Regions from separate parts of the Bacillus sp. UNCCL81 genome, predicted to be linked through region 2. Evidence: riboswitches for the same ligand, from Rfam matches in the RefSeq annotation. Region 2 holds a riboswitch; each other region holds the start of a gene.
The links. A riboswitch is a leader RNA that binds a small molecule or an ion and turns the genes downstream of it on or off. The one in region 2 is predicted to bind S-adenosylmethionine.

Region 1 (7,826 bases), on a different contig from region 2:
GTACAATGACAATGGATCTGTTAGGTCTACAAACCGAAGAGTTATTAGAGAATATTCAATATGCTGGTGTTGCAGCCTACTTAGGTGAAGCAGAAGAAGGTCAAGTTAACTTATTTATTTAATTAGAAAGGATTTGAATGACATGAATGAAATTACTGCGATTGAGCTTGAAAATGAATTGAAAACTGGAAAAGAAGTAAATATTATCGATGTACGTGAGGTAGATGAAGTTGCAGCTGGAAAAATCCATGAAGCAATTCATATTCCACTTGGGTTAATCGAATTTCGATTACATGAATTAGATAAATCAAAAGAATATATTATGGTTTGTCGTTCAGGTGCTCGAAGTGGGCGTGCAACGGAATTCCTTCAATCTCAAGGGTTTAACGTTAAAAACATGGTAGGCGGAATGCTTTCTTGGGAAGGAAACGTAGAATAATTTTTTTGATTAAATTAATACCCTAGGTGGTATCATAAGTGCGGAGGTCATAATATGGAGTTCATTAAAACTAACATGAAATTAGATGCAAAAGGATTAGCTTGTCCAATGCCGATTGTAAAGACTAGAAAAGCAATGAAGGATCTAGATAATGGACAAGTGATTGAGGTTCAAGCGACTGATAAAGGTTCAAAAGCAGACATTAAAGCTTGGGCGGAAAGCACTGGAAATCAATATTTAGGTACAATTGAAAATGGAGAAGTATTACTTCATTATTTAAGAAAATCTTCAGATGAAAATACAATTGAAAAAAGATTTGAAAACGTCATTTCGAACGATCAATTAAATCAAAAGCTACAAAACGAAAATATAATCGTTTTAGATGTAAGAGAAGAAGCAGAATATGTATTTAATCATATACCAAATGCGGTATCAATCCCTTTAGGTGAATTGGAGAACCGTATGACAGAATTAAATAAAGATAATGAAATATATATTGTTTGCAGAACTGGAAACCGTAGTGATCTTGCTGCTCAATTACTGTTTTCTAGCGGTTTTACTAATGTATTTAATGTCATTCCTGGAATGACTGAATGGTCTGGGAAAACAACGAGCATAAAAGGTTAATCTAATTTTTTTTGAATGAAATTATACTATAGGGGGTATAAGATATGGCAGTCACAGCAATGTCTGCAAAAGAGATTACAAAAAAAATATTTGATAAAGAAGAACTATTTATTCTAGATGTACGAAATACTGATGGTTATAACGATTGGAAAATTGAAGGTTCAAATTTTGAACATTTAAATATACCTTATTTTGATTTACTTGATGGGGTTGAAGATATTTTAGATAAGATACCTACAAGTAAAGATGTTTTAGTTGTGTGTGCTAAAGAAGGGTCTTCCATCATGATTGCAGAGATGCTTTCAGACGAGGGACTAGACGTAGCTTACCTTAAAGGCGGAATGAAAGAGTGGAGTGAACATCTAGAACCAGTAAAAATTGCAGATTTGAAAAATGGTGGAGAGCTGTATCAATTTGTCAGAATCGGCAAGGGATGTTTATCCTATATGGTTATCTCAAATAATGAGGCAGCTATATTTGATTCTACTCGAATGACGGATCTCTACATTGATTTTGCAAATACAAAGAACGCAAAAATCACAAATGTATTTGATACTCACCTTCATGCAGATCATATTTCTGGTGGTAGAAAAATTGCTGAGATTACGGGAGCAACATACTGGTTACCGCCAAAGGATGCTAAAGAAGTTACTTTTGAATATAGTCCATTAGAAGATGGTAATAAGGTATTGATTGGTGAAACGTCAATCAATATCGAGGCTCTTTATTCACCAGGTCATACAATCGGATCAACTTCATTTGTTATTGATGAAAAGTTCTTACTTTCTGGTGATATTTTATTTATCGATTCAATTGGTAGACCTGATCTTGCTGGTATGGCAGAGGATTGGGTAGGGGACTTACGCGAAACCCTTTATAAAAAATACCGAAATTTATCGCTTGAATTAATTGTGCTTCCATCACATTTTATGGTGATTAGTGAATTGAACGAAGATGGTAGTGTTTATAAGAAACTAGGATATTTATTTGATCAGAATCATGGATTGAACATTGAGAGTGAAAGTGAGTTTAGAAAATTAGTAACTGAGAACTTACCTCCACAACCCAACTCATATCAAGAAATCCGTGAAGTGAATATGGGCAAAATTAATTTAAATGAAGAAAAACAGAGAGAAATGGAAATTGGTCCAAATCGCTGTGCAGTACGATAATGAGACTTGGAGGAGAATAGAATGAAAACTACAAAATTATTAGATGCAAAAGGTTTAGCATGTCCAATTCCAATTGTAAAAACAAGAAAAGCAATTGCAGAGATTGAAGCAGGCGAAGTACTTGAAATTCATGTAACTGATAAAGGTGCTAAAAACGACCTTGCAGCTTGGGCTAAATCAGGTGGACACGAATTATTAAATTATACAGAAGAAGACAATGTTTTAAAATTTTGGATTAAAAAGGGATAAGTTAAAAGATTAATATGAAAAGGAGAGTTAAGAGTCACATCTCCTTTTCTATTATAGGGGGACTTAAAATGGAATGGACCTTAATTTTAGTACTTTTCTTAGTTGGTTTTTTTGGGTCCTTTATTTCAGGGATGGTAGGAATTGGTGGAGCGATTATAAATTATCCAATGCTCTTATTTATCCCTCCATTATTAGGATTTGCTGCTTTTACACCACATCAAGTCTCAGGTATAAGTGCTGTCCAAGTAGTATTTGCAACTTTAGGTGGGGTATTAAGTTATCGTAAAAGCGGTTATTTAAATAAAAAAGTTATATTAAGTATGGGAATAAGTGTACTAATAGGAAGTTTTCTTGGTGGATTTGGTTCAAATCTACTTTCAGAACATGGTATTAACCTTGTTTATGGTATTTTAGCAATGATTGCGGTCGTTTTAATGTTTATTCCTAGAAAAAACGTCGAGATGTCAGCAGATGGTCAAATTTCAATTAATGTTTGGCTTGCTTCAGGTTTGGCATTTATCGTTGGAATTAGTGCGGGTATTGTTGGTGCAGGAGGAGCATTTCTGTTAGTACCAATCATGTTAACAATCTTAAAAATACCAACTCGTGTGACAATTGCTTCGTCATTAGCCATTACATTTATCTCTTCAATAGGCGTAACGATTGGGAAAATCTCTACTGGTCAGGTTGAAATTTTGCCTACAATTATTGTTGTTATTGCAAGTTTAATTGCCTCACCATTAGGAGCAAAAATAGGCAAAAAAACAAAAACGCAGGTTTTACGAGGAATTCTGGCAGTATTAATTGGTTTTACCGCTTTGAAGATTTGGATTACGATTATTAAATCATGGATTAGCTGAATGAGTATTAACTGTAAAAAACAGAAAAACTATCTTGGGAGTTTTTCTGTTTTTTTATTGGTCCCTATTATGGTGGTACTTATTGCAATATTCTTAAATAAAATTTGCTAATCATGTACTAATTTAATTAAAATGGAACTAGTCGTTTTTTTTAATAGACTTAACTATAAAATTAAAATGAAATGGAGAATGGATTAAATGTCAAATCAAAATGAAACGAACGCTTTACCACCAAAAACATGTACGATTGAACGCCTTGTTACTCTTCAAGAGGATGTCAAAAAGGTATTAGCAGGACAAAAAACTGCTACTCGCCGAAACGGAAGATATGCAGATGTTGGGGAAGTGATGACCCTTCAAAATCACCAGTATGTTGTTGAAAAAGTTTATTCTCAATCCCTTGGTGAATTAACAGATGAGGATGCTAAGCAAGAAGGCTATGCGACAGTGGAAGAGTATAAGCAATCGATCTTATCAATCCATCCTGGAATGCCTTGGCTGCCAAAAATGAGGGTATGGGTTCATGAGTTTCGTCTCATCCAAGATTAATTTTTATGCTGTATAGACTGCTTCTTTACATACATATTGCTAGTGTAATTTTATCGATTGGTCCTTTTTTTGTATTGATTCCTATACTTAAAAAGCTGCATACCACACAGTCCGCGATACAACAGAGCTATTTGGATGTATTCCGGTTTGCTGTCAGATTGGCAAAGCATGCTGGGCATGTACTGGTTGGATCAGGGATCTTGTTGGTACTAGCGGGCCATTGGTCGTGGAAAACATCTTGGATTGTGATGACTATTCTTCTTTTGGTGAGTTCATTATTTTTCCTAGCTAGAGCCTTTTCACCGACCATTCGGAAATTCAGTGAACCAACCCATGACGGGAGAATGTTGATTCAGAAGCTTCGTCGATCTATCTGGATTTACATCGTTCTTTTGATGATCATGCTATGGTTCATGGTGGTAAAGCCTACATTATGGTAGGCACAATTCAAAAAAGCAGACAAGTTCTATCCTTGTCTGCTTTTTTTCCTTCTTTTAAATGAATTACTAATAAAAACTAAAAAATGTGTATCTAGACCTATTCCAAACGGTTTATGAAATAAGTTTCTTGATTTGAATATGAAGGACCTAAGACTTATGCCAAACAGTGTGTTTAATAAAATTACTATTATCAAAACTCAATTTTGACTAAAAAATTTAAAAATAGTTCTTGACGGATTATAAAAAGAGAGATAACATGAACACAATAATTTAAAAACTTAATAAATTCTATTACTTATCCAGAGAGGTGGAGGGACTGGCCCTGCGATACCTCGGCAACGGGTTTGTTGTTTCGTAACAAATACCGTGCTAATTCCTGCAAATCGTTCATGCGATTTGAAAGATAAGAAGTAAAGTGGCTTATATATTATAACCCCTCTTCTTATCTGTTTTCTTGGATAAGAAGAGGGGTTTTTTGATGAGGTGCCATAGGAGAAAAAGGGGGATATATAGTTATAAAACCTAGTTTTCAAATCTGTTTACTTAGTTATAGTGAATTGAAATAACTTGCATTGGGGGAAGTAATTTGATTGAAATTAAAAATGTCTCCAAGGTTTATCCTGGAAGACCACCAATTAAAGCTATAAATAATATTAATATGAAAATTGAGAAAGGAGAGATCTTTGGGATCATTGGTTTTTCCGGAGCAGGAAAAAGTACATTGATTCGTTGTTTAAATAGACTTGAGGAGCCAACAGAAGGATCAGTTTTCATTGATGGATTGGACTTAATGAAATTAAAAGATGAAGAGTTACGTAAGACACGTAGAAAAATTGGTGTCGTCTTCCAACACTTTAATCTACTTTCTGCCAAAACGGTATTTGATAATATAGCAATGCCGCTATATCTAGAAGGAAAAAAGAAACGAGATGTCCAGGAAAAGGTAATGGAGTTAATTGAATTTGTAGGACTTACAGGGAAGCAAGATGTATTTCCGGGCCACTTATCGGGAGGACAAAAGCAAAGAGTGGGGATTGCAAGGGCACTCGTAACAGATCCAGATCTTTTGCTATGTGATGAAGCTACATCTGCATTAGACCCTGAAACAACAAAGAATGTATTAGAGCTTTTAAGGAAGGTAAATAAATCCTATAATCTTACAATTTTCCTTATTACCCATGAAATGAGTGTAATTCGTGATCTATGCGATAAAGTGGCCGTCATTGATAATGGTGAAATTGTAGAAGAAGGTAATGTTTACGACGTATTTACGAATCCACAAAAAAGTATTACAAAGAATTTTGTTAACACAGTATTACAAAATGAGGTGCCATCTAAGTTATCGAAATCATTATCAAAGGGAAAATATTATCAATTAGTCTTCCTAGGTGACAAGGCAGGTAACCCATTATTATCAGAGGTTCTTAAAAAATTCGATATCCATTTAAATATTCTTTATGGATCCATTACAGAGCTACAAGAAAGACCTTATGGGAATTTGCTTGTGGCACTAGAAGGAACAAAAGAGGAAAGCGCAAAAGCTATAAAATTTATTTCGGAAAAGGGGATAGACGTAAGGGAGGTTGAGTTAAATGGAGCTTAATTGGGAATTCTTTTGGCCGCAGTTTTTGCAGGCAACTCAAGATACATTTCTAACTGTGCTAGGGTCATTTATTTTTGGCACAATCATAGGATTGCCGTTGGGTATAATCCTAGTTGTAACAAGGCCAGGTCATATAATGGAAAACAAACCTTTATTTACGTTGTTAAATACCATTATAAATATTGTTCGATCTGTACCATTTATTATTTTACTAGTTGCCATTATACCGTTTACTAGATTATTGACGGGAACGTCCATTGGTGTAATTGCAGCAATTGTTCCGCTTTCAATCTTTGTAGGACCTTATTTGGCAAGATTGATTGAGAATTCCATGCTAGAAGTTGATAAAGGGGTGCTAGAAACAGCCTATTCAATGGGAGCAACAAAGTTTCAAATCATCTTGAAGTTTATTTTACCTGAAGCGATTCCATCGTTGATTCTATCATTTACAACTGCAACGATTGGATTGATTGGATCGACTGCGGCAGCTGGTGCCGTTGGTGCTGGGGGATTAGGTGACTTAGCTATTACATATGGTTATCAGCGCTTTGAAACATTGGTTATTGTCATTACAGTTGTATTACTAGTAGTTATTGTTCAACTCATACAAAGTTTAGGAAATACGTGGTCAAGATATGTAAGGAGGAAAAGAGGATGAAAAAGTTTTTTACTATTTTTGCAGCATTATTATTAACGGTTTCGGTATTATCAGCATGTGGTTCTAAAGCATCATCAGGTAACGGAAAGGAGAGAACGGTTAAGATTGGTATTAACGGTGATGACTATGAACTTTGGAATATTGTACAAAAACAAGTAAAAAGTGAAGGCATTAAATTGAAAATTATTTCATTTTCAGATTATGTTCAACCTAACACAGCACTTAATGACGGTAGTCTTGATTTAAATGCTTTTCAAACGATTACGTATATGAACCAATTTAAAGGTGATCATAATTTAGATATTTCTGCGATTGGCTCGACGGTGATTGCGCCAATGGGAATTTACTCACATAAGTTTAAAAAGTTAAGTGATATTCCAGATGGAGCAACTATTACGATACCAAATGATGTTACGAATGCAGGCCGTGCACTTAAACTATTACAATCTTCAAAGTTAATTAGTTTAGTAGATAATTTTGACCCTAAAGGAAGTATTGAACAAATTAAAGAAAATCCTAAGCATCTAAAAATCAAACCGATTGCTGCAGGGCAAACAGCTAGATCATTGGATGATGTGGCAGCAGCTATCATCAATAATGGATTTGCCGTTCAAGCAGGCTTAGACCCTGCAAACGATCCACTTTATAAAGAAGATCCAAATGATAAAGCAGCTATGCCGTATATCAATGTTATTGCATCTCGTACGAAGAATAAAAATGACAAGGATTTTTCAAAGATTGTAAAGGCTTATCAATCAAAAGAAGTTCATGATTACATTATTAAACGTGACAAAGGCGCTACGGTTCCAGTAGTCATTTCGGTTGATAAAATTAAAAATCTATAAAGCTAGTTCATGCTTATTTAAAAGAATGGAAGGGAGATCAGTTTAAATGACAGTTAAAATTGAAACACAAAGAGAACAAATTGTGAAAAGTATTGAGGAATCGAAGGAAGTTTATCTTGAAATTAGCCACAAGATTCATGAGAAACCTGAAATTGGCAATCAAGAATTTTTTGCATCAGAAACACATACTAAAATTCTAGTAGAAGCTGGTTTCGATGTAACACGTAATATAGCGGGGCATGAAACAGGCTTTGTAGCAAGGAAAAAGTCATCTAAGCAAGGACCGACCATCGCTTTTTTAGCAGAATACGATGCACTACCTGGTCTTGGTCATGCATGCGGACATAATATTATTGGAACAACAAGTGTGGCAGCAGGAATCGC
Region 2 (7,826 bases):
TTTTGAAGAAGGATTATTAGATTCATTTGGTACAGTTAGCTTATTAGTTGAAATCGAAGAACAAATCGGTATCAACGTAACGATTTCTGACTTCGATCGTGAGGAGTGGGCAACACCAAATAAAATCATTTCGATTTTAGAGGCTAGAAAATGAAAAAAGTTCAATTTTTGGGGATGATAACAGCTATTTCCATTTTTTTACTAGCTTTATATCTTCCAAATTCTTTTTATGAACTATTTATTACAAAAGAACGATTAAATAATACTGCAGCGTCTTTAAATCCTGAAACATTTCAAGGGACATTACTTCAAAGTAAAATGTTAAAAGACCCAAAATTCTTACCTATTTTTGGGTCTTCAGAACTTGCTAGAAGAGACCCCTTCCATCCTTCTAGATTTTTTATGGGAGAAAAAGATGAATTTACTCCCTATCTAATTGGTCGAGGGGGATCACAAAGTCTCGTTCATTTTCTAGACTTAGCATCTTTAGGTGATGGAATAAAAAATAGAAAAATTGTATTTGTTTTATCTCCACAGTGGTTTATTCCACATGGCATTGACGATACTCATTTTTCACCTAATTATTCTGCGCTTCAAACTTATTCATTCGTTTTTAATAATACAATTGATATTTCAGTAAAGAGACAAATTGCAAAGAGACTTTTAACGCTATCAATTATCAAAAAAGACTCTTTATTAGTAACCCAATTAAATGCTTTTATATCAAATAACAAAAAAGTTAAGTTCAAGGCAATGGCTGAAAAACCGTTAGCTTACACATATTTAAAAATTCTCGAAAAGAAAGATCTTTTCGAGACCGTTATAATGGATCCAGATAAAAACTTCCGATTAAAAAAATCAAAATATGAAGATTTATCCTGGGATCGAGTAGCTCAAGTTGCCGATAAAATTGGCAAACGAGAATCAACTACTAACCATTTCGGTATAATTAATAAATACTATATAAAACACATTCAAAAACGTCTTCCAGCTTTAAAAAATTATAAACGAAATAGTAACTATGGTGTATCGCCAGAATATGATGACCTTCAAATGGTATTAGCATTACTAAAAGAAGAGCACACAAAAGCGTTGTTTATTTCCGTTCCAGTAAATGGACCATGGTATGATTACGCTGGATTCCCTAAAGAAGGTAGAGAAGTATATTACAAAAAAGTAAAAAAACAAATTGAAGATGCTGGCTTCCAAGTAGCTGATTTTTCTTCACATGAATACGATGAGTTTTTCCTAAAAGATACAATCCACTTAGGCTGGAAGGGCTGGGTATATGTAGATCAATCTTTAAATAAGTTTTATTCAGTAAATCACACTCCCCCTACCGCAAGTTTAAATCATAGATATCAATGAAAAAAGCAGACAAATGTCTGCTTTTTTTACGCTGTTGAAAAACATCTTAAATTACCAAATTTTCGTAAAAGGGTATAGTGAGGTTGATTTCCATTACAGAATGCTCGCTTTCCATGGGGCGAGATTCTTTAGCCTCACCGGCAAGCCTGCGGGGTTTCAGGCTTCCCGCATATCCCATTTTCCCTAATGACCATTTTATATTTCAACACTCTGAAAAAGCAGACAAATGTCTGCTTTTTTATCTCTAAGAATACTTCCTATTAATCAGTAAGAATTAAGTAGTTGATGAACACTCGAAAAATTAATATATTCTTTAAACTGCCAAATACTAAATTAAAACATAAACTTGAAACTTCATTTATAATAAAAACGTTAACATTAATTATTAAACTGTTGAAAGAAGGTTTCTAATTTGGCACATATTTTGGTAGCGGGAAAAATCCCAGAAAAGGCTGAGGAATTATTAAAAGATCATCATGTTATTGTTTATGAAAATGAGCAATTAATTACAGAAGATGAATTGTGTGAACTTGTTGGTGGGGTAGATGCAATTTTAAGCTTACTATCCACTCCAATCACAAAAAGAGTAATTGATGCTGCTACAAATGTAAAAATTATTGCTAATTACGGAGCAGGATTTAATAATATCGATGTAGATTATGCAACTAGTAAGGGGATTCACGTTACAAACACTCCACTTGTTTCAACAGACGCAACTGCTGAGCTAACTTTAGGAATTCTCTTAGCTATTTCCAGAAGAATAGTCGAAGGAGACGAACTTTGCCGTACAAAAGGTTTTGAAGGATGGGCTCCATTATTCTTTAGAGGAACAGAAGTATCAGGAAAAACTTTAGGTATTTTTGGTTTTGGAAATATCGGACAAGCAGTAGCTAAGCGAGCTAGGGCGTTTAATATGAAGATTATTTATCATCAACCAAGAAGATTAAGCAAAGAGCTTGAACAAGACTTAAATGCCACTTACGTATCACTGGAGGAATTATTACAGACTTCTGACTATATTACCCTTCATTGTCCTTACAAACCTGAGCTACACCATTTATTTGGAAAAGAAGAGTTTTACAAAATGAAAGACACTGCGTTTTTTATCAATGCAGCTAGAGGTCCTTTAGCCAACGAACAGGAATTAGTAGACGCATTAAAGGACGGTGTTATTGCTGGTGCAGCTCTAGATGTATTTGAATTCGAACCTAAAATAACAGAAGAACTAAAATCACTTACAAATGTTGTATTAACACCTCATATTGGAAATGCAACATTTGAAACTCGTGAAGCTATGTCTGAAATAGCAGCTAAAAATATTATTGAGGTTATGGCTGAACGCCCACCAATCTCATCTGTAAATCAAGTTTTTGTAAAAAGTTGATAAAACGCGCAAGGAAATGTCAGTTTAATAAACAAACATAAAAAAAAGGGTGTCTCAAAACTTATGAGACACCCTCTCTTATGTGATTATTGACTTACAGGTACTACAGCACCTTTATATTTTTTAATGATGAAATCTTGAATTTCTTTAGAGTGTAATACTTTTACAAGCTCTTTAATTTCTTTTTTATCTTTATCACCTTTACGAACAGCAATAATGTTTACATATGGAGATTCTTTACCTTCTAATGCAATAGCATCTTTCATTGGGTTTAACCCAGCATCAATCGCGTAGTTTGTGTTAATTAAAACTGCATCGCCTTCATTGTTTTGGTAAACTTTTGGAAGCATTCCAGCGTCTACATCAGCTTGGAATTTTAAGTGTTTTGGATTCTCATCAATGTCTTTAATTTGAGCTGTAGTTGGATCAATTCCAGCTTTAAGTTTAATTAAACCTTCGTGTTGTAATAAGCTTAACATACGACCATGGTCAGCTACTGAACTACTCATGATAATTTTAGCTCCATCTGGTAGATCATCTAAGCTCTTATATTTTTTAGAGTAAACTCCGATTGGCTCAATGTGGATCCCACCAGCGTTTTCAAATTTATAACCATTTTCTTTCATTTGAGACTCTAAATATGGAATGTGTTGGAAATAGTTTGCATCTAATTCTTTTGAAGCTAATGCTTTATTTGGTAGAACATAATCTTGGAATTTAACAATCTTTAAGTTAATCCCCTCTTTTTTAAGAAGCGGTTTAGCTTGTTCTAAAATAACTGCGTGCGGTACATTTGATGCACCAACAACTAATTCTTTATTTTTATCTTCTCCACCTTTATTACATGCTGCTAAAGATAATGCTAAAACACCTGCTCCTAATAAACTTGCGATTTTTTTGAATTTCACTGTTAGTTCCTCCCTTTATGTTAAGCTCTTTTATCTATTTTTGTTGTTACTAAATCTCCAATAAATTGAAGAATGAATACGATTAATAAAATAATTACTGTCGCAACAAGCGTTACTTGGTTATTAGAACGTTGGTATCCTTCCATAAATGCTAAGTTACCAAGTCCGCCACCACCTACTACACCAGCCATAGCTGTATAACCAACAATTGCGATTGTAGTAACAGTTAAACCTGAAATTATTGCTGGTAATGCTTCTGGAATTAATACTTTCAAGATGATTGTAAAGGTACTAGCTCCCATTGCTCTTGCAGCTTCGATTACACCTTTATCAATTTCTCGTAAGCCGATTTCGACCATCCTTGCATAGAATGGTGCAGCACCAATTATGAGTGCAGGTAATGCTGCTTTTGCTCCAAGCATAGAGCCAAGAATAAAGATCGTAAATGGAATTAATAAAATAATTAAAATGATAAAGGGTATTGAACGAAAAATATTTACAAACGCTGCTAGGATAGTATTAAAAAATTTATTTTCAAGTAACTGATCTTTACTAGTTAAAAATAAGAATAAACCTATTATTAGTCCAAAAATGAACGTTGCAAGCGCAGCTATTACTGTCATGAATAATGTTTCTTGAGAAGCTAAAAGCATTGCATCCCAATCAACATTCGGAAAAAGTTGTGTCATCTTATGCTACCTCCACTTCAACTTGTTTTGATTCTAAATAAGTGATTGCCTCTTTGATGTTATTTATGTCTCCAACAAGTTGAATCTTCATTGTCCCATAAGAGCCTTCAGCAGTTTGAACAATTTTTCCTTGCAAAATGTTAATCTCAATATCAAAGTGCTTAACTACTTCAGAAATATGTGGTTGATCTGCTTGACCATTTTTAAAGGTTAGCTTGTAAGTATTATCCTTCCCATCACCTTGAGAAATTACTTCACCTTCATCATTACCTTTGATTTGCGTCACAAATTTCTTTGTAATTGCTTGTTTAGGACGAGTAAATACATCAACAACATGGCCTTCTTCCACTACATTTCCGTTTTCCATTACAGCTACTCGTTGGCAAATCTTTTGAATAACATGCATTTCATGAGTAATCAGGATAATTGTAATACCAAGCTGTTTATTAATATTTGTCAATAAAGATAATATTGAATCTGTTGTTTCTGGATCTAATGCAGATGTCGCTTCATCACATAAAAGAACATCAGGGTTATTAGCAAGTGCTCTTGCAATTCCAACACGTTGCTTTTGACCTCCACTAAGTTCAGAAGGATAAGCATTTTCTCTTCCTTCAAGACCTACAAGTTTGATTAATTCTTTCGCACGATTAATGCTTTCCTTTTTTGAAACTTTAGCAATTTCAAGTGGGAAAAGTATATTTTCTAATACAGTTCTCGACCACAATAAATTAAAATGCTGAAAAATCATTCCTATTTTTTGTCTTGCTTTTCTTAATTGACTAGATGAGCATTTAGAGATCGATTGACCATTAATAATTACTTCACCTGATGTAGGGGACTCAAGTCCATTTAGCATACGTAATAACGTACTTTTCCCTGCGCCGCTATATCCGATCATGCCAAAAATTTCACCTGCTTCAATATTTAAAGAAACATTTTGTACTGCGGTAACTGTGCCTTTTTTACCTTTGTAAGTTTTGCTTACATTATTTATTTGAATCATACACTTGATCTCCTTTCAAAACATTCTAACAACTTATCTTTCAATTTTTTGTAAGTAAGTACTTTTTTAGTCGGATAAAACAAAAAAACCTTTCAACTCACATGAGCAGAAAGGTTTAACATACAAAAAGTATTCCTTTCTCTCATCTCTCAAAGCATATGCTTTGCAGGAATTAGCACCATTTCAATGACGATCATTGACGGTTGCTGGGTTTCACAGGGCACAGTCCCTCCACCTCTCTCGATAAGAGCTAACTTACGATCTATTAAGTTGTTTAACGTAATTTCTTTAACGTAAGTCCAATTCTACAAAGTTAGACAGTAGTTGTCAACAATTTTCTAAAAGTTTTTTTTCGTTTTCAACGCTCGTATATTGAAAAATCGTTTCCATTAGTAGTAATAATCGATAATTCCCTTCAAAAGAAGCATCATTCAGTTTTAATAAAAGTCCTAACCTTTGAGAACCTGAATATAGATATTCCCATCCATCTTTTGAAAAATTAACTCTAAGTTGCGGAATCGAACGATCAATTACCTCGATAAAAGGAGCCTTTTTACTTAACTTTATAAAAACTTTTTCATTTAGACAGTTAAATTCTACAATCCTTTCTTCGATTGGCAAAATGATTTGTAAATATTCTTTTTTTATAAATAAGTTTCTAGCTAGTCCAATCCACTCCTTGATTTCCATAATAAACACCTCTTCTTGGATTCTTTATCTTATTTTCTCATAGATAAGAGGTGTATTCTTTATATTTCGCTCGACATTTACCTTGATAAAAATCTATATTTTAATTTTATTTCTACAGCATTCAACTCATTTCCCGAGAAATATGTCTAAAATCAGGAAATATTTTAAGACATATAAAAAGAGTGCAACATACTGAATGCACTCATCGTTTAATATATAAATTATATTTTTTTAACAATTCATGTAAATATGGTACCGATTGGAAAGCGTAGATTTTTTGTCTCATTTCCCCATTCTCAAAAATAAGTAAACAAGGTACACTTTCAACCTTCCAACTTTGAGCTTCTTCCACTATTTCATTAATATTCACCTTACTTATTGGTAAGTTTGGCAGAATCTCATTTACAACTTCTAGCATTTTAGAAGCTACTTGGCATGTACCACACATTGCGGTATAGATATAAATAACTGTAGTCTCTTTTGATTGAACTCTTTGCATTATTTCATTCTTTGTCCATTGCTGCATGATCTTAATTCCTCTTTAATTTGTACGTAAATAATCTGTAAATACCGAAATATCCGCTCCTAATAATACACTAGCTAAATGTTGACTCGGAGCTGTTGCCACTTCTCGATAACTTCTATCAATGTACAGATGCTCTGCCTGTGGAAATTCTCTTTTTAACAATCTTCTAAGTTTTTCACCAGCCTCATCTGCATCGACTAATACATAAATTTCTCTTAAATCTAACATTTCAGCAAGCTCATCTAGCTTTGAAGTACCAACTGTACCATTCGTACAGATAATATCTACAGGCTCCTTTATGATTGTCTGTATTTTCCTCTTATCAGTAGTACCTTCGACAATGATAACTTTTCTTTGATCTTCAATATTCACTGGGCATCACCTAATGTATAAGACTCAAAAACTTTTGACTAAAAATCTTTTGTATATAGTATATTCGATTTTGCCTTTCTTGTTTCCTTTTTTTCCCCTAAATGAAAATGTCCCTTTAAATTATGTTTTATGTAAATAAGTTAAGCTTTATTACTTTTATTATACACATAAAATAAAAAAGCGCCCAAAAAGGACGCTTAATTAGATAATTAATCTTGATTAATCATTTCTTCGTATTGACCAGCAGTCATTAACTCATCAAGCTCTGAAGCATTTGTTGCTTCAACAACTACCATCCATGCTTTTTCGTATGGAGATTCGTTTACGAATTCAGGATTTTCATCTAGATCAGAGTTTACTTCAATTACTTTACCACTGATTGGAGCATATAGTTCAGATACTGTTTTTACAGATTCAACACTACCGAATGGCTCATTAATAGTAAGTTCATCGCCTACTTCTGGTAGCTCAACAAATACGATATCTCCAAGCTCTGATTGAGCAAAATGAGTAATACCGATATAGTATTTATTACCTTCAACTTTTACCCACTCATGTTCTTCTGAATAACGTAGTTCATTTGGAATTGACATTGTGAAATCCTCCTCTGATTAATTACCTTAAATTATATAGTTATTTTATAACCAAACCTTTTCAAATACTTCCTCATTAAAACCAACTGTCGCTTGATCTCCATTAAAAAGTAGAGGTCTTTTAATTAGTTTACCATCTGTACTTAATAGTTCTAAAAGCTCGTCCTCTGTTTTTGTTGGAATAACATCCTTCAATCCAAGCTCGCGATATTTAACGCCACTTGTATTAAATAATTTATTTATTGAAATTCCACTTGCTTTAAAAATATCAGCAAGTAATTCCTTTGAAG
Region 3 (7,826 bases), on a different contig from region 2:
AGTAAATCCACTATATCCAAAAACTTGATCACCTGATTTAAAATTTTTTACGTTTTTACCAATCGTGACTATTTCTCCTGCAAGTTCACAACCTGGTATTTTATTTTTCGGCTTAGTAAGGCCAAACATAAGACGTGAAGGTAGCCAATACATATACGGAAAATCGGAACTTCGTAGTTTTACATCTCCTGCGGTCACAGTTGTTGCATGTATTTTTATTAATACTTCATCATCTTTTATTTTTGGTTTTTCAACTTCTGTTATTTGAAGAACTTCTGGTGGACCATATTTTGTACATATAATCGCTTTCATAGGTTCCTCCATTACAAACTTTAATTTAGTCATTTAAACCTATGAAAAATGATTTTTAAGTATACCTATATGTAGAATAAAACAGTGTGATTCGAACCAAAACAAAAAAGACTGAATATAGCATATGCCATATTCAGCCTTAATCATTTTATTATAGACCTGCTTCAGTTTTTAAAACTTCTGCTTTATCAGTACGCTCCCAAGGAAGATCGATATCTGTACGGCCAAAGTGACCATAAGCAGCAGTTTGTTTGTAAATCGGACGACGTAGGTCAAGCATTTTAATAATTCCAGCTGGACGTAGGTCGAAGTTGTTGCGAATTACTTCAACTAATTTTTCTTCTGAAACTTTACCTGTACCAAAAGTATCAATAGCGATTGAAACTGGTTTAGCTACACCAATTGCATATGCTAATTGAACTTCAGCTTTATCAGCTAAGCCAGCAGCTACGATGTTTTTCGCAACGTAACGTGCAGCGTAAGCAGCAGAACGGTCAACTTTAGTTGCATCCTTACCAGAGAATGCGCCACCACCGTGACGAGCATATCCACCGTAAGTATCAACAATAATTTTACGACCTGTTAAACCAGCATCCCCTTGAGGTCCACCGATAACGAAACGACCTGTTGGGTTGATAAAGAATTTTGTGTTTTCATCAATTAACTCAGCTGGTACAACTGGTTTAATTACAAGTTCTTTAATATCATTTTCAATTTGATCTTGAGTAGCTTCTGGACCATGTTGTGTTGATACAACAATAGCATCAATACGAACTGGTTTGTTGTTTTCATCATACTCAACTGTTACTTGAGTTTTACCGTCTGGACGTAAGTAAGAAACTGTTTCATTTTTTCTAACTTCAGTTAAACGGCGAGCAATTTTGTGAGATAATGAAATTGGAAGTGGCATTAATTCAGGTGTTTCATTAACTGCAAAACCGAACATTAAACCTTGGTCTCCTGCACCGATTGCTTCAATTTCTTCATCTGTCATGCTACCTTCACGAGCTTCTAACGCTTGGTCTACACCTAGAGCGATATCTGCTGATTGCTCATCGATAGAAGTTAAAACTGCACATGTATCTGCATCAAATCCGTATTTTGCACGGTCATAACCGATTTCACGGATTGTTTCGCGAACGATTTTTGGGATATCTACATAAGTAGAAGTTGTAATTTCACCTGCAACAAGTACTAAACCTGTTGTAACTGAAGTTTCCGCTGCTACACGAGCATTCGGATCATTTGCTAAAATTGCATCAAGAATTGAATCTGAGATTTGGTCACAGATTTTATCTGGATGTCCTTCTGTAACTGATTCTGAAGTAAATAAACGACGTTGTGACATTGAGTCCCCTCCTAAATTGAATTGACGGATCTCTTTTTTCTCAACATAAGAATAAAAAGTTTGTTCCTATTCCTATGTTTCCCATTTAAGATAAAGATAACTCAGTGTAAATTACGAAATTGCCACTGTATTTAAGTTTTGAGCAAAAAAAAAGCCTTCCTCTTATCAAATATTACATGAGGAAAGGTTTCTTGGTTATTTGCCTTTCGCTCTTATCGTCCAAGACATAAAAAAAAGTCTTGCATCAGGTTCAGCACCTTTCACTAAAAGTGAGGTTGCTGGGCTTCGTAGGGCCTGTATCCCTCCACCTACTCGGGATAAGAGAGTATCCGTATGAAAAGTATCATATTAAAATTTCACTTTCTTGTCAACAATTTTCATCATAACATAGACATAATTCTACAATAACTTTATCTCTACATTCATTTCTATTTAATGGGAAATTACTAATTATTATATTTACATTTAAATAACTTACTTCATTTAATAAGTAAATTTTACTCAAATTTATTTTTTAATCAAATTCATAACACATTTTGCTAACTAATAGTATACACTATTAAAATAAATGTGTTATACTATTTATCGAGATACCTACATGGCAGACAAATTATATTTAAAGGATGGTATTAGTATATGAAGACAGTTGATGTAAACTTTGAATTAAACGAATTACTTATTAGTAATCAAATGTATAACCAACTAAGCGTTTCTGAGTTAGTTGAAAAAGTCCTAACAAGACAAGAAGGAATTTTAACGTCAACAGGAGCAGTTAGCGTTTCAACAGGCAAATATACTGGACGTTCACCTAAAGATAAATTTATTGTTAAAGAGGCATCTGTTGAAAGTTTAATCGATTGGGGTTCAGTAAATCAACCAATCTCTGCTGACGTATTCGAAAAATTATATAGCAAAGTACTTAACTACTTAAAAGATCGTAACGAATTATTCTTATTTAAAGGATTTGCTGGTGCTGACACTGAATATCGTTTACCTATCCAAGTAATTAACGAATTTGCATGGCACAACTTATTTGCTCATCAATTATTTATTCGCCCAACTGAGCAAGAGCTTCAAACGCATGAAGCAGAATTTACAATTGTTTCTGCTCCGACATTTAAAGCAGACCCTGTAGTTGATGGAACAAATTCAGAGGCATTTGTTATTGTATCATTTGAAAAGAAAATTATCTTAATTGGTGGTACGGAATATGCTGGAGAAATGAAAAAATCTATCTTCTCAATCATGAATTTCCTATTACCACAAAATAATGTATTACCAATGCACTGTTCTGCTAACGTTGGTAGTGAAGGCGATGTAGCATTATTCTTTGGACTTTCAGGAACTGGTAAAACAACATTATCTGCAGATGCAGATCGTAAGCTAATCGGTGATGATGAGCACGGTTGGTCAGATAATGGTGTATTCAATATTGAAGGCGGTTGCTACGCTAAATGTATCAATTTAACATTTGAAAAAGAGCCACAAATTTTCTCTGCAATTAAATTTGGTACAGTTTTAGAAAATGTTGTTGTTAAATCTGATAGCCGTTTAGCTGACTATGATGATACAACTTTAACAGAAAATACTCGTGCTGCATACCCAATGCAAGCAATTCAAAATATCATTGAGCCGAGCGTTGCTGGACATCCACATGCAATTATCTTTTTAACTGCTGATGCATTTGGAGTATTACCTCCAATCAGTAGATTAACAAAAGAGCAAGCTATGTACCACTTCTTAAGTGGATTTACTAGTAAATTAGCAGGTACTGAGCGTGGTGTTACTTCTCCACAAGTAACATTCTCAACATGTTTCGGATCACCATTCTTACCGCTTCCAGCTGTAGAATATGCAAAAATGCTTGGTAAAAAAATTGAAAAACATAATGTAAATGTATTCTTAGTAAACACTGGTTGGACTGGTGGAGAATACGGCGTTGGTAAACGTATGAATCTTTCTTACACAAGAGCAATGGTTCACGCTGCACTTGAAGGTGATTTAAACAACATTGAAACTACACAAGATGAGTTTTTCGGTTTAGCAATTCCAACCCATGTACCTGGTGTACCTGATAGCGTATTAGTTCCTTCAACAACTTGGGAAGACAAATCAGCTTATGATCAAAAAGCTCTTGAATTAGTAACTAAATTCAAAGAAAACTTCAAAAAATTTGAAGGCTTTGATGCAAAATTAGCTGAACTTGGTGGACCTTTAAAATAATCTAATAATGTAAAATGTAAGGGCTGTCCAAAAAGTCATGATTATGACTTTTTGGCAGCCTTTTTTATTTAACAATCTCCAAATAACTAATTAAAAGGAAATTCATTACATTTAAAGAATAAGATTAAAGTATCATTAAATTTAACTGAACATCATTAATAATCACCAGTTATTAATCGAATTAAATGGAGGATTAAAATGAGATCCTTAAAGATATTAACCCTTATTTTTTCATTTACTGCAATTTTATTAACTACCTTTTTTTTATATAATACTAGTTCTTCTTCTAAAAAATTAGATAAGCATGATTCACTATCTTCTAAAGAAAGTGAACCCATTATTGAATCATTATCCAAAAGGTATTATGAAATCAAAGATTCTACGAATAATCAATTACTTTATGGAGTTGAATATTATTTGGCCTTATCAGTACCAGATCGTTATAAAAACGATATAAAAAATGCTAGAATAGAAATCCAACTACCTAAAAAAATCCAATCAATATTTGGAATCAATATTGAAGAAATAAATCATAATGAAGTATACGAAATTATAAATGGTAGAGCGGTTTTTAATCTCTCTAGTACTATTGCTACTTCAAATATAACAATAAATCAGAAAAATTATCTTAAAAATAACAATGGTCTCTACACTATAAAAATTTATTCTAATAAAAATAAATTAATAAAAAGCGATGTTTTAAAAGTACAAAATATTAATAAGAATTGAAAAAAATGAGCCAATCTTCGGCTCATTTTTTATTTTTTCATTAGATTCTTATTTTTCAGCTGGTCTATTCCCCATAGAAATAGAGATACGGTTCCAACTGTTAATTTGATTGATTATGAATACAAGATTTACATATTCTGCTTCGTTAAAGTGTTTACTTACACGATTATATAGTTCTTCAGATACACCTTTATTCGAAATTTGTGTAATATGCTCAGTTAACTCTAAAGCTGCTTTTTCTGCATCTGTGTAAAAATCGCAATCTCTCCATGCACTAATACAGTATAAACGTTGTTCAGTTTCTCCTATTTCTCTCGCTTCAGAAGTATGCATGTCAAGGCAAAATGCACAACCATTTATTTGTGAAGCGCGAATTTTAATAAGTTCACGAAGTTTATGGTCTATACCAGTTGCTTTAATAAATTTTTCCATTTCCATCATTATTTTAAGTGCTTCTGGTGCTAATTTTGAATAATTAATTTGTTTTTCCATTTTAATTCCCCCTAAAAAAGTAAATTCTAAAAATAATTAAATTAAATGTCGTTTTTGGAAATATATAAATTAGCGACAAAGTTAATCGTCGATTTATATTATCCATATTAAAACGTTTATTTCATTCTGTCAAACTTCTTTTAACTTAGAATTGCTCCTAAAAAGTAAATGTTTGACAAAGAAATAAAACATTTCTAAGATTAATTAAAAATAATCTCATTTATGAAGAAGGTGTTTTAATGCAGTATAGCGTTGGAGTTGAGTATGCACTTCATTGCCTTGTTTATCTAATTGACACTCCAGAAGATTCTCCGATTGGAATAAAAGACCTTTCCTTCTTTCAAGGTGTTTCAGATACATATCTTTCAAAGATTTTTAGCAAGCTATCTAAGGCTGGTATTGTCAGTTCAGTTCCAGGAGTTAAAGGTGGATTTAAACTAGCTAAATCTCCAGAAGAAATTTCTTTTTGGGATGTAATTGAAGCAATTGAAGGTTCTAAGCCTATATTTCAATGTAAAAATATTAAAGATAACGGCTATCTTTTTAGAGAAAAAGGTTGCACTCCTAGTGCCACCTGCACAATTAATTTAGTCATGCTCTCTGCCGAAGAAAAAATGCATGAGTATTTACGCAGTAAAACACTGTCATGGTTAAACAAAGAATTAGAAAGTGTTTTGCCTAACGAAATACGTGAAGATACTAGAAACTATTTTTCAAAGAGTAGATAAAAACCTCTCTAATTTCCTAAAAAGGAAGTAAGAGCGGTTTTTCTTTTTTAACCAGCTTATCCTGTACACCCTAGATAACCGGGCGATTTTAGCACAGTCAGTACTCCGCATTCACCCATTTTCTCCTATTGCATAGGCTAATTGTATATTTTCGATTAGGAGGGATTAAATGAAAATCAAATGGCTCGTTATTTTGTTTTTATTAGTTGCTTCTATTTTAGGTGGATGTTCGAAAGATAAACCTAAAGATGGTACCACAAAAGTGAGAGTTGCAGAAGTAACGCATTCATTATTTTATGCACCTCAATATGTGGCCATTAGTGAAGGCATCTTCAAAAAGCATGGATTGGATGTTGAAATAACAACTACTGCTGGTGGAGATAAAACGATGACTGCTGTATTGTCAAACGGTGCAGATATCGGATTAGTTGGGCCAGAAACAACTATCTATGTATACGCTCAAGGCGCAAATGATCCAGTAAAAAGCTTTGCCCAATTGACTCAAACTGATGGAACATTTCTAGTAGCTAGAAATCAAACTGTACCATTTAATTGGGATCAACTAAAAGGCAAAACATTTTTAGGTCAAAGAAAAGGTGGAATGCCACAAATGGTTGGCGAATATGTCCTAAGTAAACATGGGATCGATCCACATAAAGATTTGAACCTTATTCAGAATATTGACTTCGCAAATATTGCGAATGCATACGCTTCAGGTACTGGTGAGTATGTTCAATTGTTTGAACCTACAGCAAGTATTATGGAAAAAGAAGGAAGAGGTAAAATTGTTGCTTCATTCGGCTTGGAGTCTGGAAAAGTTCCTTACACTGCTTTTATCGCAAAAGAAAGTTATTTGAAGAAGAATGCGAAAACAGCTCAAAAATTTACAGATGCAATTTATGAAGCTGAACAATGGGTTGATACTCATTCTGCAGAAGAGATTGCAAAAAGCGTTGCACCATTCTTTAAAGATACACCTTTAGACATTTCAATTAAAGTTATCGATCGTTATAAGTCTCAAAATTCTTATTCAACAAATCCAATATTAGAAGAAGATGAGTGGAATAATCTTCAAAAGATTATGAAGAACTCTGGTGTATTACCAAAAGAAGTTCCACACTCAGTTTTAGTTGATACAAAATTTGCCGAAAAATCTACGGAGAAGTAGTAGGTTAACAAAATGAGTTATCTAACAGTTAATGATATTTCTCATGTATTTTTATCGAAGGAAAAGGCAATTAAAATATTGGATGGCTTAACATTTGAAGTTGAAAAAGGTGAATTTGTATCTGTATTAGGTCCAAGTGGCTGTGGAAAAAGCACACTTTTATCGATCATTTCTTCATTACTTACACCATATGACGGTTCAGTAAAGTTTAAAGGTAAGCCTTATGATATAAAATCGGGAGAAATTGGTTACATGCTTCAGCATGACTATTTATTCCCTTGGAAAACAATTAAAGAAAATATATTTCTAGGTCTTCAGATTCTAGATAAGGATACCGAAGAAAATAAAAATCGAACGCTAGAATTGCTAAAGGAAGTTGGATTAAAGGATTATGAAAATGCGTATCCAAGAGAATTATCTGGTGGGATGAGACAACGCGTTGCATTAGTGAGAACTCTTTCTACAAGCCCATCAATTGTATTATTAGATGAACCATTTTCCGCTCTAGACTATCAGAATAAAGTAAAGCTTGAAGAATTAGTTTTCAATTTATTTAAGAAGTTAAATACTACTGCTATCTTAGTAACTCACGATATTGAAGAAGCGGTAGCTATGTGTGATCGGGTTATTACACTAACAAATGCTCCTACAAAAATATCAAAAATTTTCAATTTACCAGAAGAATTACGTATTCGCTCTCCTTTTGAAACACGACACCAATCACTCTTTTCTTCTTATGTTTCTGCGATTTGGAAGGAGTTGGAGAAACGTGGATAAAGTAAATGACGAACTAAAATCTTATCACGCCAGTATCATCAAAAAAAAT
Region 4 (7,826 bases), on a different contig from region 2:
TTGGCTTGCTCTTTTGTAATGCTTTTTCAGTCCGAATGACTGCAGATTCCATTACATAAATTTCTTTCTTCATATCAGCAAGAAGGCGTGAGTATTCTTGCTCTTGATTTATGTTAATAGTTGAATTCGTTAGCGCTTCCAACGTTCTATTAAGAAGATGTTTAGATAGTTTAATAAATTGTCGGTATCTAGTTTCTTGATTATTGATCAGATCGTCGGGATATTTTTTGTTATTTTGTGCATTTTTAATTAAATTTTTTGCAATTGTTAAGCGGTTTATTTCATTTGTCCCTTCGAAAATCCTACTAATTCTCGCATCCCTGTACAATCGCTCAACTTCATACTCCTGCATATAGCCATAGCCTCCATGAATCTGTACAGCCTCGTCTACAATTCGGTCTAGGACTTCGGAGCAGTTTACTTTATTAATTGCACACTCTGTTGAATAGTTTTTTAACTCATTTAACTTAGTACCTAACGGATTTGATGAATCAAAGACATGATCCAAATCATCAGCCGTCCTATAAGCAGAGCTTTCTGCCCCATATATGGAAATCGCCATATCTGCAATCTTTTCTTGAATCATCGAAAAGGTTATAATCGCCGTTTCAAACTGTTTTCGCTGCTTAGCATAGGTTAGAGCAATTTTCAATGCTTGTTTCGAAGTACCAATATTTGAGAATGCTAGTTTTAATCGAGCCATGTTTAATATGTTTAACGCCACATTGTGACCTTTGCCAACATCGCCTAGTACATTCTCAATTGGTACGCTAACATCTTCTAAGTTTACAGTTGCTGTTGACGAGCCTTTTATCCCCATTTTCTTTTCTTCAGGTCCTATCGAAACACCTTTGAATGAACGCTCTACGATAAATGCAGTCATTCCTTCATTTGTTTTCGCAAAAACTACATACACATCAGCTACTTGAGCGTTTGTAATCCATTGTTTTTCACCATTTAAAATCCATGCAGTACCACTCTCATTCAAAGAGGCAGTCGTTTTTGCATTTAATGCGTCAGATCCTGCGTTTGGTTCCGTAAGTGCATATGCACCAATCCATTCTCCTGATACGAGCTTAGGCAGGTATTTTTGTTTTTGAAATTCTGTACCGTAATATACGTATGGTAATGTTCCAACACCGGCGTGAATATTAAAGGAAACGCTAAATGACCCTCCAGCCCCCATCTTTTCAGCTACAAGTCCTGAAAGCTTTTTGTTAAGTGATAATCCACCGTACTCTTCTGGAACTTCTATACTTAATAAACCTAAACTTCCCGCTTCCTGAAACAACCTTTTTACCTTTTCATGATCTTGCTGATCAATTAATTCGATTAGAGGCATTACTTCGTTTTTTACAAATAATTCTGTAGTTTTTGAAATGAGTTGCTCTTCCTCACTAAAATCTTCTGGTGTAAACACATCAGCTGTTCCAAAACGCGATACGAAAAGATCATTCCAACGAGAATCTAATTCATCCATCAACTTTCTCCTCCTCTACGGTTTTAAAATATGTACCGTAAAAACAAGACGATGATTCTATCTTCCTCTCTTGATTTGAATCATCGCCTTTTCATGGTGTGTTTTTATGATTTATGTTCTTCAGTAAGGACTGTTTTTGCCATTTCTTTGTCTAGATTTTCAAAGTCATAGTATGAAATCGCATCATATAGCTCACTTCTTGTTTGCATATCTTTAATTGCTTCTTTTTGTGTACCTTCATTTTTTATCAATTGAAACGTTCTTTCATACGCTTTTGCTGCCACTCGTAAAGATGTCACTGGATAAATAACCATCTGAAATCCCATGTCACTAAATTCTTCTGCCGTATAGTACGGTGTCTTTCCGAACTCAGTCATATTAGCAAGAAGAGGTACACGAATCATTTTACGAAAAATGCGAAATTCCTCTTCAGATTCAAGTGCCTCTGGAAAAATTGCATCAGCTCCAGCTTCTACATAGGCTGTCGCTCTTTGGATCGCTCCATCTAATCCTTCACTGTTACGAGCATCCGTCCGAGCAATGATGATTAATGAAGGAGCAACCTCTTTAATTACCCTAATTTTTTGAACCATTTCTTCAGTTGTTACAAGCTGTTTTCCATTAAGGTGACCACACTTTTTAGGCAACTGCTGATCTTCTAACTGAATAGCCGCTACATTTGCTTCCACCATTTCTCGCGCTGCTCGGGCTACGTTCAAGTACCCCCCAAAGCCAGTATCAATATCTACTAACACCGGCAAGTTAGTAGCACGCACTAAATCTCTTGCACGCTCTGCAACTTCAGTCGAAGTAATAATCCCAAGATCTGGAAGTCCCCTGCTTGCTGTATAAGCTGCACCAGATAAATAAAGAGCTGAAAAACCTGCTTCTTTAGCAACAAGTGCCGCCATTGCATCATGTGCACCTGGAATTTGTAAAATGCTATCTTCAGACATAAGCACTTGAAACCTAGAAGCTAGTTCAGTTTGTGCTAATTGTTTGTCTACAATCCATGCCATATTAGTGCACCTCCTTTTTAAATAAACAAATTAACAAAATCATTTACATTCATGCTTGCCAATTTCTCTTGGTCATAGCAGGCTTCTTCAATTAAATGCTGTTGTTTACTTGAATAGTGTGTATTGATATTGTTAGTAAATTTTTCTTTTACTTTTGGAATTGCTTCCTCTCGTCGGAAACGATGACCTAATGGATACTCTACTTCCACGCTTTCAGTAGCTGTTCCGTCTTTGAAAAAGATCTGTACACTATTAGCGATTGAGCGCTTGCTAGCATCTAGGTAATCTTCACTGTAGATTTTATTTTCTACCACATTCATTTTTTCTCGTAAAGTATCAATTCTTGAATCCTTAGCTGCTTCATTTTCGTAATCTTCAGCTGTAATATCACCTTTAAGTAATCCGACAGCTGTAATGTATTGTAAGCAATGGTCGCGATCTGCTGGATTATTAAGCGGTCCAGTTTTATCAATTATTCGTATCGCAGATTCATGCGTCATGATTTTAATTTCATCAATTTCTTCTAAACGGTCTATAATTTGAGGATGAAGCTTAACTGCGCATTCTGCTGCAGTTTGAGCATGGAATTCTGCAGGATACGATACTTTAAATAGGATATTCTCCATTACATAAGAATCAAGTGGTCGACTAAGTACTACCTCTTTTTTATTAAATAAGACGTCCTGAAAACCCCATCCTGGAGCTGAAAGGGCAGTCGGATAGCCCATCTCGCCTTTTAAAGCCATCATTGCCAAATGCACACCTCTACTTGTCGCATCACCTGCAGCCCAAGATTTACGTGAACCTGTATTAGGAGCGTGTCTGTAAGTTCTTAAGCTAGCGCCATCAATCCATGCATTCGAAAGTGCGTTTATGATTTCCTGACGAGTTCCTCCCAGCATTTTCGTCACTACTGCTGTTGTAGCAATTTTTACAAAATGAACATGATCAAGCCCAACACGATTCAAGCTGTTTTCTAATGCTAGAATTCCTTGAATTTCGTGTGCTTTAATCATTGCTTCTAGTACATCTCTTACCTTTAATGGCTCTTTCCCTTCAGAAATATGAACCTGGCTCAAATAATCAGCTACTGCAAGAATTCCGCCAAGATTATCAGAAGGGTGACCCCATTCCGCAGCTAGCCAAGTGTCATTATAATCCAGCCAACGAATCATACATCCGATATTAAATGCCCCTTTTACAGGATCAAGAACGTATGATGTTCCAGGTACTCGAGTTCCATTTGGTACAACTGTTCCAGCTACTACAGGCCCTAACAATTTTGTACATTCCGGATAGTTTAAAGCGAGAATTCCACACCCCAATGTATCTAGTAATATATAATGAGCAGTGCTAAATGCTTCTGGACTCTTAATCTCTTTATTTAAAACGTAATCTGCGATTTCTTCTAATAAAATATCTGTTTTCGTATTATCATTTGTCTTTAACATACAGTACCTTCCTTTTTTGTTAAAAGTCTATTATGATGTAAATGGGTATTCGCCAAAATATCCATTTTTAATTGGTGAGCGATTCTTACAACTGCCCAGTTGTTTTATTAAAGACATGTCGCTCACCTATATAACTTACTCGTGGACGGAATAGTCGATTGTTTGCATGCTGTTCAATTACATGTGCACAAAGCCCTACTGTCCTTGCACTAAAAAAGATAGGTGTATATAAAGGAATTGGAATTCCTAGCATCCAATAGACAGGAGCAGCATAATAATCCAGGTTTGGATAAATACCTTTCTCCCTCTCCATGATTCTTTCTCCAGCTTCACACATTTTATATAGTGTATCGTCGCCTTTTATATCACATAGCTCTTTTAATGCTTCCTTCATCAATAAAGCTCTAGGATCCATCTTTTTCATATAAACTCGATGACCGAATCCCATTATCTTTTCTTTTTTAAACAGTTTTGTTTCTAGCAATTCTTCAAATTTTTCCACACTCCCCGCTTCATTAAGCATATACATAACAGCCTCATTAGCTCCTCCATGCAAGTTACCTTTTAAAGATGCCACCGCGCCAGTTAATGCACCATATAGATCAGACTGAGTTGAAGCAATTACCCTTGCTGTAAACGTAGAGTTTGGCATTTCATGCTCACTGTATAACACTAAGGATTGGTCAAATATTTTTTCCTCTAATGAAGTCGGGATTCTACCAGTCAGCATATAAAAGAAATTTGCGCTATATGATAGATTTTCATCTGGAAGAATAGGCTCAAGTTTTTGAATGATTCGATAACTATTTGCTACAATATTTGGTACTCTACCAATCAATTGATATGCTCGTTTTTTATTTGCAGTCAATGAACGTTCATCAAGGTTAATGTCATATCCTGCAAGCGCCGATATACCCGTACGAAGACCATCCATCGGGTGTGTATTCTCAGGAAGATGTTTGAACATATCCAAAAGTTCTTCAGGTATTACATATTCCCCCTTCAGATTCTTTTTCATTTCTGCTATTTCAATAGAATTAGGTAATTTTTCTTCTAGTAATAAATGGACAATATCCAAATACTCTTTTGATTCAGCTAGTTTTATAAGGTCATAACCCTTAATTACAATTTCGCTTTGCACTGTATCTAAAAAAGAAATCTTCGTTTCTGCTACAACAACACCATCTAATCCCGGATAAAATTTTTCTTTAGCTTCCATTTATATCTTCCTCCCATCTCCAAATAGCTCTTCACATATTATTTTGTAAGCCTTTTCAAGATTGTTTAAATGAACCTCCTTTTCATCACTTTTTCCTAAACGTTTTTTTATTCCTTCTGTTTGTTGTTCATAATAGGAGCTCAAATTAATTGACGGTTCAATACAAAAACCATTCATGATGCATGTTTTAAAATCATTGATAAAATACTCAACCGTACCAAACAACTAAACCCTCCTCATAATTTGAAATAGAAAATTGACAATAAAAAAACAACTTCTTTTAAGAAGAAGTTGTTAAGTCAGAACTCATGGTTTAATAAACATGTTTTTAATCAATTAAAAAAACATGCCACATTCGCTCGCACTTAACACCCCCTATCCGCGTAGGTATATGATGTGTGCTGAAACAGGCAGGTCTCCTGGCTTATGATCATCACTTTTCGAACCTTCCCATCTTCATTTTACGAAAAGACAGTGGATATTTCGAATCGCTCCTAAATACAGTTGCGGGACAGCGTCGGATTCTAACCGAACTTCCCTTTTAAGTAGATTACAAATCTCATAATCTACACCTGATTCTACACGTATCAAATTGTAAAACAAATTATAACAAACGTTTAGATAATTCACAATTGTTATAATTTAATGTTTTTACTTAACAATTCAATAATAATTATTTAAATATAAATAAAAACCGATTATGAGAAAAGTATTATTGAATTTAATTAAAACATAAAAAATATCCATAATTTTCCTAATATGAATGTAATGTCTACTAATTTTCTAACCCGCTACTTAATTCTTTTATAACGAATTTTAATCTCTATTCTTAAACAGCTAACTAACGTATTAGTTATATTAAAATATCTATATATTTTACATTTTTTTTAATTGGTAGAGTCGATTCTTCTTAATTTCAAATCTTTATCGTTACTTCGATCATATATATTCCTTAATCCATCAATAAACTCATCAGCTAAGTTTACTTTCCAAGTATCACTTACTTTTTTAGTTTTAATTTAACCGGCCTTTTAGCTGAAGCTTTTTAATTAAACTCCAATTTTGTTCCCATATCTAATTAAACTACCAAAATGTGAACAATCAATCCTACTTACGACTTTTTATTAAATTTATGAAAGTTTATTTTGACAGCCTGTGTTTATCGTGATAACATGACTATTAAATTCAAAACATTATAAATTATTTAACTCTTATTGAGAGAGGCGGAGGGACTGGCCCGATGAAGCCCGGCAACCATTCAGCAGTATTGTTGAAAAGGTGCTAATTCCTGCAAAGCATTTTTTGCTTTGGAAAATAAGAGAGGATTCCATAAATTTTGTAGCCCTCTCTATTTCAATTAGAGAGGGCTTTTTATTATTATGAGTGTTTTGAAGTTTTGTTAATAAAATTGAATAAAAAATGCATCAGGTGTTGTGAAAGTCATTTTCACAGCTTAAAAGGGAAGTTCGGTTAAAATCCGACACGGTCCCGCCACTGTATTGAGGAGCGACTTATCAATTTACCACTGTTTCAAAATTGAAATGGGAAGGGATAAGAAGTGTTGAGTCTAAGTCAGGAGACCTGCCTGTTGTATGCGCTTGTACCTACGGATGAATAGGGGGGAGTGAGGAGTACGTGTTTTGGGAACCAAAAGGTCTCAACTCAAGTTAACGATGCGTATGAGTCTCTCTTTTCTATTTTGAAAAGAGAGATTTTTTATTGAGACGTAAAAATCAGACATCAAAAAAACAAGGAGTGTATAAATGATGAAAAAAGTAAAAAGTTCTAATTTAGGTTATCCAAGAATTGGTGAAAAGCGTGAATGGAAAAGAGCACTTGAACAGTTTTGGGCAGGTAAACTAGAAAAAGAAGATTTTTTAAAACAAACAGAGGAAATTCGTATACACCATCTTCAAAAGCAAAAGAATCAAGGAATTGACTTGATTCCAGTAGGAGACTTTAGCTTGTATGACCATGTTCTTGATACGGCTGTTATGTTCGGTCTAGTGCCAAAGCGCTTTGAATATGGTGGAGGTAAAGTATCGCTAGAAACATATTTTGAGATCGCACGTGGTACGAAAGGTGCCGTTGCATCTGAAATGACAAAATGGTTTAACACAAACTATCACTATATTGTTCCAGAGTTGGGCGAAGTAGTACCTACTCTTGTCGAAAACCGTCCTCTTGAATTTTATAAAGAGGCTAAACAAAAACTTAATATTGAAGGAAAGCCTGTAATCTTAGGCCCGGTAACATTTGTAAAACTGTCAAAAGGCTATAATGAAAATGATTTTAAATCGGTCGTTAATCAATTTGTACCTCTTTATGCTAAGATTTTACACGATCTACAAACAGAAGGAGTAGAGTGGGTACAAATAGATGAGCCTATCTTATCAACGTCTATTTCAAAAGAAGAAGTTGCATTATTTAACGATGTCTACCAAACATTACGTGAAGCAGCACCTAACATAAAGCTGATTTTGCAAACTTACTTTGAGAGCATTGACAACTACCAAGATGTAATTTCACTTCCAGTTGATGGTATTGGACTTGATTTTGTACATGATAACGGTCAGAATCTAGCTTCGATTAAAAAGTATGGTTTCCCAAAGGATAAGATACTTGCTGCTGGAGTTATTGACGGTCGTAATATATGG

Region 1: it holds a riboswitch for S-adenosylmethionine, as region 2 does, so the genes downstream of both, BM319_RS17670 (methionine ABC transporter ATP-binding protein) here and BM319_RS15355 (methionine ABC transporter ATP-binding protein) in region 2, are expected to answer to the same signal.
Region 3: it holds a riboswitch for S-adenosylmethionine, as region 2 does, so the genes downstream of both, metK (methionine adenosyltransferase) here and BM319_RS15355 (methionine ABC transporter ATP-binding protein) in region 2, are expected to answer to the same signal.
Region 4: it holds a riboswitch for S-adenosylmethionine, as region 2 does, so the genes downstream of both, metE (5-methyltetrahydropteroyltriglutamate--homocysteine S-methyltransferase) here and BM319_RS15355 (methionine ABC transporter ATP-binding protein) in region 2, are expected to answer to the same signal.

What each region holds. Positions count from the first base shown of each region.
Region 1 covers NZ_FOMF01000008.1:157,639-165,464, reverse strand. The annotation lists gene BM319_RS17710 (DsrE/DsrF/DrsH-like family protein) at 1-122, shown strand, start outside; gene BM319_RS17705 (rhodanese-like domain-containing protein) at 143-439, shown strand; gene BM319_RS17700 (sulfurtransferase TusA family protein) at 494-1,066, shown strand; gene BM319_RS17695 (MBL fold metallo-hydrolase) at 1,111-2,238, shown strand; gene BM319_RS17690 (sulfurtransferase TusA family protein) at 2,260-2,487, shown strand; gene BM319_RS17685 (sulfite exporter TauE/SafE family protein) at 2,556-3,347, shown strand; gene BM319_RS17680 (ASCH domain-containing protein) at 3,546-3,896, shown strand; gene BM319_RS25140 (hypothetical protein) at 3,902-4,336, shown strand; SAM riboswitch class I at 4,629-4,746, shown strand; gene BM319_RS17670 (methionine ABC transporter ATP-binding protein) at 4,923-5,939, shown strand; gene BM319_RS17665 (methionine ABC transporter permease) at 5,929-6,597, shown strand; gene BM319_RS17660 (MetQ/NlpA family ABC transporter substrate-binding protein) at 6,594-7,442, shown strand; gene BM319_RS17655 (M20 family metallopeptidase) at 7,489-7,826, shown strand, end outside.
Region 2 covers NZ_FOMF01000006.1:316,472-324,297, reverse strand. The annotation lists gene dltC (D-alanine--poly(phosphoribitol) ligase subunit 2) at 1-154, shown strand, start outside; gene dltD (D-alanyl-lipoteichoic acid biosynthesis protein DltD) at 151-1,368, shown strand; gene BM319_RS15370 (2-hydroxyacid dehydrogenase family protein) at 1,781-2,752, shown strand; gene metQ (methionine ABC transporter substrate-binding lipoprotein MetQ) at 2,839-3,660, opposite strand; gene BM319_RS15360 (methionine ABC transporter permease) at 3,681-4,349, opposite strand; gene BM319_RS15355 (methionine ABC transporter ATP-binding protein) at 4,351-5,355, opposite strand; SAM riboswitch class I at 5,495-5,605, opposite strand; gene BM319_RS15350 (hypothetical protein) at 5,683-6,045, opposite strand; gene BM319_RS15345 (thioredoxin family protein) at 6,248-6,571, opposite strand; gene BM319_RS15340 (ribonuclease M5) at 6,587-6,937, opposite strand; gene gcvH (glycine cleavage system protein GcvH) at 7,153-7,536, opposite strand; gene BM319_RS15330 (arsenate reductase family protein) at 7,582-7,826, opposite strand, start outside.
Region 3 covers NZ_FOMF01000007.1:221,057-228,882, forward strand. The annotation lists gene BM319_RS16710 (NAD(P)-dependent alcohol dehydrogenase) at 1-312, opposite strand, end outside; gene metK (methionine adenosyltransferase) at 464-1,660, opposite strand; SAM riboswitch class I at 1,870-1,984, opposite strand; gene pckA (phosphoenolpyruvate carboxykinase (ATP)) at 2,297-3,883, shown strand; gene BM319_RS16725 (hypothetical protein) at 4,082-4,612, shown strand; gene BM319_RS16730 (carboxymuconolactone decarboxylase family protein) at 4,661-5,104, opposite strand; gene BM319_RS16735 (RrF2 family transcriptional regulator) at 5,344-5,832, shown strand; gene BM319_RS16740 (ABC transporter substrate-binding protein) at 6,008-7,000, shown strand; gene BM319_RS16745 (ABC transporter ATP-binding protein) at 7,013-7,777, shown strand; gene BM319_RS16750 (ABC transporter permease) at 7,770-7,826, shown strand, end outside.
Region 4 covers NZ_FOMF01000003.1:23,137-30,962, reverse strand. The annotation lists gene BM319_RS06075 (acyl-CoA dehydrogenase FadE) at 1-1,480, opposite strand, end outside; gene prpB (methylisocitrate lyase) at 1,585-2,499, opposite strand; gene prpD (2-methylcitrate dehydratase) at 2,517-3,950, opposite strand; gene mmgD (citrate synthase) at 4,036-5,169, opposite strand; gene BM319_RS06055 (hypothetical protein) at 5,170-5,394, opposite strand; cobalamin riboswitch at 5,562-5,760, opposite strand; SAM riboswitch class I at 6,378-6,490, shown strand; cobalamin riboswitch at 6,579-6,772, shown strand; gene metE (5-methyltetrahydropteroyltriglutamate--homocysteine S-methyltransferase) at 6,936-7,826, shown strand, end outside.